Linked DNA regions of Starkeya sp. ORNL1. The protein of the gene in region 1 interacts with the protein of each later gene in a pairwise test. Links are inferred from orthologs where the notes say so. Each region holds a gene or a part of one and is shown on either strand. Other genes may lie near its edges.

Region 1 (3,332 bases):
GCCGCGGAGTTGCCGGAAAGCGGCTCGGCCTTCGGCCTGTTCGGCTCCGGGCTCGCCATCTCCATGGGCAACCCCAAGACCATGGCGTTCTATCTGGCGCTGCTGCCCACCATCATCGACCTGCCACGCCTCACGGCGGCCGGCTTCGCCGAGCTTTCCGTGATCATCGTGGTGGTGATGGCGCTGGTGCTCGGCGCCTATGTCGGGCTCGCCCACCGCGCCCGCGACCTCGTCGCCTCGCACCGCGCGGTGCGCTGGATCAACCGCGTCTGCGGCGGCGCCATGGCCGGGGCGGCGGTTGCCGTCGCCACGAAATAAACGCGCATCTGCGCTACAAATAATCCTGTCGTTCCAACGATTCGAGACTTGAGATCATGGCTGATTCCGCGCCTACCCCGACGCCCGAGGATTATGGCGCGCAGTCCATCCAGGTGCTCAAGGGGCTGGACGCCGTCCGCAAGCGTCCGGGCATGTATATTGGCGACACCGATGACGGCTCAGGCCTCCACCACATGGTCTATGAGGTGGTGGACAATGCCATTGACGAGGCGCTCGCCGGCTACGCCACCGAAGTGACGGTGACGCTGAACCCGGAAGGCTCGGTCACCGTGACCGACAATGGCCGCGGCATTCCGACCGACATCCACCCCGAGGAGGGCGTCTCGGCGGCCGAGGTCATCATGACCCAGCTGCACGCCGGCGGTAAGTTCAACCAGAATTCCTACAAGGTCTCCGGCGGCCTGCACGGCGTCGGCGTCTCGGTGGTGAATGCGCTCTCCACCACGCTCGACCTCGTGATCTGGCGCGAGGGCAAGGAATTCAAGATGCGCTTCCGCGATGGCGACGCGGAAGCCCCGCTCGCCATGGTCGGACCGGCGCCGGAAGGCCGCCGCGGCACCATGGTGAGCTTCGTGCCGAGCCCGAAGACCTTCACTCACATCGAGTTCGACTATGCGACGCTGGAGCACCGGCTGCGCGAACTCGCCTTTCTGAATTCCGGCGTGCGCATTGTCCTCACCGACGCCCGGCATGCGGAGGTGAAGCGAGAGGAGATGATGTATGAGGGCGGCGTCGAAGCCTTCGTGCAGTATCTCGACCGCTCCAAGCAGGCATTGCTGCCGAAGCCGGTGGTGATCCGCGCCGAGAAGGACGGCATCTCTGTCGAATGCGCGCTCTCGTGGAATGACGGCTATCACGAGAATGTCCTCTGCTTCACCAACAACATCCCGCAGCGCGACCGCGGCACGCATTTCACCGGTTTCGCCGCGGCGCTGACCCGGCAGATGGTGGGCTATTCCGATCGCTCCGGCATCGCCAAGAAGGAAAAGGTCGATCCCACCGGCGAGGACTGCCGCGAAGGGCTGACCGCGGTGCTCTCGGTGAAGGTGCCGGATCCGAAATTCTCCTCGCAGACCAAGGACAAGCTGGTCTCCTCCGAGGTGCGCCCGGTCGTCGAATCGCTGGTGAACGAGGCGCTCGGCAACTGGCTCGAAGAAAACCCGAACGAAGCCCGCGTGGTGATGCAGAAGGTGGTCCAGGCCGCCGCCGCACGTGCCGCCGCCGCCAAGGCCCGCGCCATCATCCGCAAGGATCCGCTGCTGAACGTCGCCTCGCTGCCCGGCAAGCTTGCCGACTGCCAGGAGAAGGATCCGGCCAAGTCGGAACTGTTCATCGTCGAGGGTGACTCGGCCGGCGGTTCCGCCAAGATGGGCCGCAACCGCGCCTTCCAGGCGATCCTGCCGCTGCGCGGCAAGATCCTGAACGTGGAGCGCGCCCGTTTCGACAAGATGCTGTCGTCCGAGCAGATCGGCACGCTGATCACCGCGCTCGGCACTGGCATCGGCCGCGACGACTTCAATGTCGAGAAGCTGCGCTACCACAAGATCATCATCATGACGGATGCCGACGTCGACGGCTCGCACATCCGCACCCTGCTGCTGACCTTCTTCTTCCGGCAGATGCCGGACCTGATCGATCGCGGCTACATCTACATCGCCCAGCCGCCGCTCTATAAGGTCACGCGCGGCAAGTCCGAGCAGTATCTCAAGGACGAGCCCTCGCTCGAGGGCTACCTCATCACCCAGGGTTTGGACGACTCCGCCCTGGTGCTCGCCTCCGGCGAGGTGCGCACCGGCGCCGATCTCAACGCCGTGGTGGAGAGCGCCCGCTCGTTCCGCGCGGTGATGAACGGCCTGCACCCGCGCTACAACCGCGCCGTGGCCGAACAGGCGGCGCTGGCCGGAGGGCTGGCGCCAGGCCTGCTCTCCGAAGAGGAGCCGGCGACCGCCATGGCTCTGGAAGTGGCGCGCCGGCTCGACCTCATCGCCGAGGAGACCGAACGCGGCTGGACCGGCGAGGCCGATCCGTCCGGCTATCGCTTCATCCGCACCGTGCGCGGCGTGAAGGAAGTCGCCGTCCTCGATGCCGCCTTCGTGCAGTCGGCCGAGGCGCGCCGGCTCGACACCCTCGGCGCCGAGCTCCAGGAAGTGCACGCCGCCCCGGCGACGCTGCGCCGCAAGAGCGCCGATACGCTGGTGTTCGGCCCGCTCGATCTGTTCGACGCGGTGACCGATGCCGGCCGCACCGGCATCAAGCTGCAGCGTTACAAGGGTCTCGGCGAAATGAATGCCGAGCAGCTCTGGGAGACGACGCTCGACACCAATGCCCGCTCGCTCCTGCAGGTGAAGGTGAAGGAGGTCGACGCCGCCGACGACCTGTTCAACCGCCTGATGGGCGACGTCGTCGAACCACGCCGCGAGTTCATCCAGGACAACGCGCTGAAGGCCAGCGTGGACGTCTAGCGGATCCGCTACTATCGGCACGTCATCTGACTCACAATCCCACGTCATGGCCGGCCTTGTGCCGGCCATCTCGGCCTATGACGCACTGCCCGGAATCGAGATCCCCGGCACAAGGCCGGGGATGACGGTCGATTGGGGAATTATCGGGCAGCCTCTCAGGTTGTCATCCCGGCCGCAGCGCAGCGCAGAGCCGGGATCGCGTGACGTCCCGCGCAGCACCTTCGCGCGATCCCGGATCGGCCTGCGGCCGTCCGGCATGACCAAAGTGGGAACGTCTCAAGCAAAGCTCCCCTCCGAAAGTTAAGCCGGCTTCCAGCTGCCTGTGGGCAAGTTGGCATTCCCCATGCATCCTTCAACGGTGGAACGGCTGGCCGCTTCAGGCGGCACGCCCATTCGGCAGGCGCCGGATGGACTTGGGCCGGCGCCTGCAAACCAGGGGATGGGCATGAGCACGACGACGACCACGCCAGCCATCGACACCGACTACAGCGAAGACGCCAAGCACGCCGACATCAAAGTCCTGCACGAGAT
Region 2 (3,656 bases), 2.0 Mb from region 1 along the record:
GTGACCTTGTTGGCGGCGATGGGTACGCTGACGCCCTTCAGCGCCGTGAATTGCCCATAGCGAAAGGTGAGGTGCGACACGGCCAGCTTGATCGCGGCCGCCTCGTCGTCCAGCAAAGGCAGGCGCGCGCCGGCGTGACCCCACAAAGGCACCTTTGGCACGGTGGTATTGAGCACGGTCGGCATCGGACAACGTCCCCGTTACGGACGGCCAAACCGATTGGCCGCCTCCGGGTTCCGTCGCGCTACAAATTAAAGTTGCAGCATGTGGGCCGCGCCGCTTACTCCGGCGCGGCCTCGTCCGCCGCTTCGCCAGCCTCGGAGTCTTCTTCCTCGGTAACGCGTTCGACCGAGACCACCTTCTCGTCGTCGGCGGTATCGAAGACGATGACACCCTGGCTGCCGCGCCCGACAATGCGGATGCCGTTCACCGGGCAGCGTATGAGCTGGCCGCCGTCGGTCACCAGCATGATCTGGTCGCTCTCCTCCACCGGGAAGGACGCCACCAGCGGCCCGTTGCGGTCATTCACCGCCATGGCGACGATGCCTTTGCCGCCACGACGGGTGATGCGGTACTCGAAGGACGAAGACCGCTTGCCGTAGCCATTCTCCGAGAGGGTGAGGATGAACTGCTCGGCCGCGCCCATCTCGACATAGCGCGCCTGGTCGATCGACGCCGACAAGCCGCCGCCCTCGGCCCCGCCCTCTTCTTCCGTATCCGTCTCGATGACCTCTTCGACACCGTTCTCCGCGCCGCTCTGGCTGCGGCGCACGGCATTGGCCATCTTGATGTAGCCGGCGCGCTCCTCGGAGTTGGCCTCGACATGGCGGATGATCGACATCGCGATCACCCGGTCGTCGCCTTCCAGCGCGATGCCGCGCACGCCCATGGAATCGCGTCCCTTGAACACGCGCACTTCGGTGGTCGGGAAGCGGATGCACTGGCCATGGGCCGTGGTCAGCAAGACATCGTCGGCGGTGCTGCAGAGCTGGACGTCGGCGATTGCCTCGCCCTCCTCCAGCTTCATCGCGATCTTGCCGTTGCGGTTCACATTGGTGAAGTCGGACAGCTCGTTGCGCCGCACCGTGCCGCCGGTGGTGGCGAACATGATCTGCAGCCCGCTCCACACCTCCTCGTCCGGCAGCGCCATGATCGAGGTGATGCGCTCGTCTGCATCGAGCGGCAGGATGTTGACCAGCGCCTTGCCGCGCGCCTGCGGCGCGGCGATGGGCAGGCGCCACACCTTCAGCTTGTAGACCTGCCCCTTGGACGAGAAGAACAGCACCGGGGCGTGCGTCGAGGCGACGAACAGCCGGGTAACGAAATCCTCGTCGCGGGTCTGCATCGCCGCACGGCCCTTGCCGCCGCGGCGCTGCGCCCGATAGGTCGAGAGCGGCACGCGCTTCACATAGCCGGCGTGCGAGACGGTGACGACCATATCCTCGCGAGCGATGAGGTCTTCGTCCTCGAAATCGCCTTCGGCCTCGACGATCTCGGTACGGCGCGGGGTATTGAAATCGGTCTTCACCGCAAGCAGTTCGTCCTTGACGATGCTGCGGATGCGCGCCCGGCTGGCCAGGATCTCCAGATATTCGCGGATCTCCACCGCGATCTTGTCGAGTTCGTCGGCGATCTCGTCGCGCCCGAGCGCGGTGAGGCGCTGCAGGCGCAGATCGAGGATCGCCCGCGCCTGTTCCGCGGAAAGCCGATAGGTGCCGTCCTCGGCGATGCGGTGGCGCGGATCGTCGATCAGCACGATCAGCGGCGCGACGTCATGGGCCGGCCAATGCCGCGCCATCAGCAAATCGCGCGCGGTCGCCGGGTCCGGCGAGGTGCGGATGGTGCGGATCACCTCATCGATGTTCGCCACTGCGATGGCGAGGCCGACCAGCACGTGGGCCCGGTCGCGCGCCTTGCGCAGCAGGAATTTCGTCCGCCGGCTAATCACCTCCTCGCGGAAGGCGACGAAGGCGGTCAGCAGGTCGTGCAGCGTCATCAGCGCCGGCTTGCCGCCGTTCAGCGCCACCATATTGGCGCCGAACGAGGTCTGCAGCGCCGTCATGCGGTAGAGATTGTTCAGCACGACGTCAGCCTGCGCGTCGCGCTTGATCTCGATGACGACGCGCATCCCCTCGCGCGAGCTCTCGTCGCGAATCTCGGCGATGCCTTCGAGGCGCTTTTCGCGCACCAGCTCGGCCATGCGCTCGATCATCGTCGCCTTGTTCACCTGATAGGGAATCTCGGTGATGATGATGGCTTCGCGCTCGCGCCGCGTCGTCTCGATGGTAGCGCGCGCGCGCATGACGACCGAGCCGCGGCCGGTGAGGTATGCTTGGCGGATGCCGCTGCGGCCGAGGATCAGGGCGCCGGTCGGGAAATCCGGGCCGGGGATGAGGTCGAGCAGCCGCTCGATCTCCATGTCCGGCTCGTCGATCAGGGCAATGCAGGCATCGACCACCTCGCCGAGATTGTGCGGCGGGATATTGGTGGCCATGCCCACCGCGATGCCGCCGGCGCCATTGACCAGCAGGTTCGGGAAGCGGGCGGGGAGCACGGTCGGCTCCTGCTCGCGCCCGTCATAATTGTCCTGGAAGTCGACCGTGTCCTTGTCGAGGTCGTCGAGCAGCGCCATGGCCGGACGCGCCAGCCGCACCTCGGTGTAGCGTTCGGCCGCCGGCGGATCGCCATCCACCGAGCCGAAATTGCCCTGGCCGTCGATCAGCGGCAGGCGCATGGAGAATTCCTGCGCGAGACGCACCAGCGCGTCATAGATCGCCTGGTTGCCGTGCGGATGGTACTTACCCATCGTGTCGCCGGTGACGCGGGCGGATTTGTTGTAGGCGCGGTCAGGCGTGTAGTTGTTCTCGCGCATCGAGAACAGGATGCGCCGGTGCACCGGCTTGAGACCGTCGCGCACGTCGGGCAGCGCGCGCGAGACGATCACGCTCATGGCGTAATCGAGATAGCTGCGCGACAGCTCGTCGGTGATCGAGACAGGCCGGATGTCCGAGGGACCACCTTCCCCTGGATTGCTGGCGTCGGATTCGGACACGGAGGGTACTTTCCAAAGCTACGAAACGTCGGCTCTCTCTAGCCGATTCCGCCACGGCACGCCAGCGCAGGGGTCGTTTCGAGGGTTCAAGAAGTCCTGTTAAATCAATATGTTATGAGAATGTTTTGACGGCTTCGTCGGAACGTGGCGGAAGCGTGGCGAAACGGCCTTATATTACCATCCAAAAAGCGTGTTCCCGCGACGTGGCCGACCCGGTGGTTGCAGACATCGCACCGATGCTTTCCGCCCGATCCGCAATTGATATCAGCGGTATATTTCTCCCGCGCATAACGCTTACCATCAGGTGCTCGATCCAGGACCGTTGGGAAGCGGCGGACCATCCGAAGGCGCGACCATGCTCGACTATTTCGTCTCGGCGGCGGTGACCATGCTGGTCGTGCTCGACCCGCCCGGCCTCGCGCCGATCTTCCTGGCCGTTACGAGCGGCCTGTCCACGGAAGAGCGCCGCCGCGTCGCGTGGCGTTCCTCGATCATCGCACTCGGCATATTGGCGATGTTCGGCGCCATCGGCGCGCCGCTCCTGGCGGCGCTCGGCATCACCCTCCCCGCCTTCCGCATCGCCGGTGGCCTGCTGCTGTTCGCC

What was found.
Region 2: the proteins of gyrB (region 1) and gyrA interact in binary tests that used the Escherichia coli proteins (3 or more experiments, as listed by UniProt). The link is inferred for Starkeya sp. ORNL1 from one-to-one orthologs.

What each region holds. Positions count from the first base shown.
Region 1 is NZ_CP048834.1:2,618,698-2,622,029, forward strand. Bases 73-3,087 are described here. They hold gyrB (DNA topoisomerase (ATP-hydrolyzing) subunit B), read left to right. Parts: upstream 73-374; coding sequence 375-2,801; downstream 2,802-3,087. Other genes in these bases: G3545_RS12585 (LysE family translocator), read left to right, coding at 73-318. In the rest of the region: more of G3545_RS12585, read left to right, coding at 1-72; G3545_RS12595 (amino acid permease), read left to right, coding at 3,247-3,332. UniProt on the Escherichia coli protein: DNA gyrase negatively supercoils closed circular double-stranded DNA in an ATP-dependent manner to maintain chromosomes in an underwound state.
Region 2 is NZ_CP048834.1:610,645-614,300, reverse strand. What follows is about bases 81-3,419. They hold gyrA (DNA gyrase subunit A), read right to left. Parts: upstream 3,053-3,419; coding sequence 281-3,052; downstream 81-280. Other genes in these bases: G3545_RS02985 (MarC family protein), read left to right, coding at 3,408-3,419; pstB (phosphate ABC transporter ATP-binding protein PstB), read right to left, coding at 81-185. Outside these bases: more of pstB, read right to left, coding at 1-80; more of G3545_RS02985, read left to right, coding at 3,420-3,656. UniProt on the Escherichia coli protein: A type II topoisomerase that negatively supercoils closed circular double-stranded (ds) DNA in an ATP-dependent manner to maintain chromosomes in an underwound state.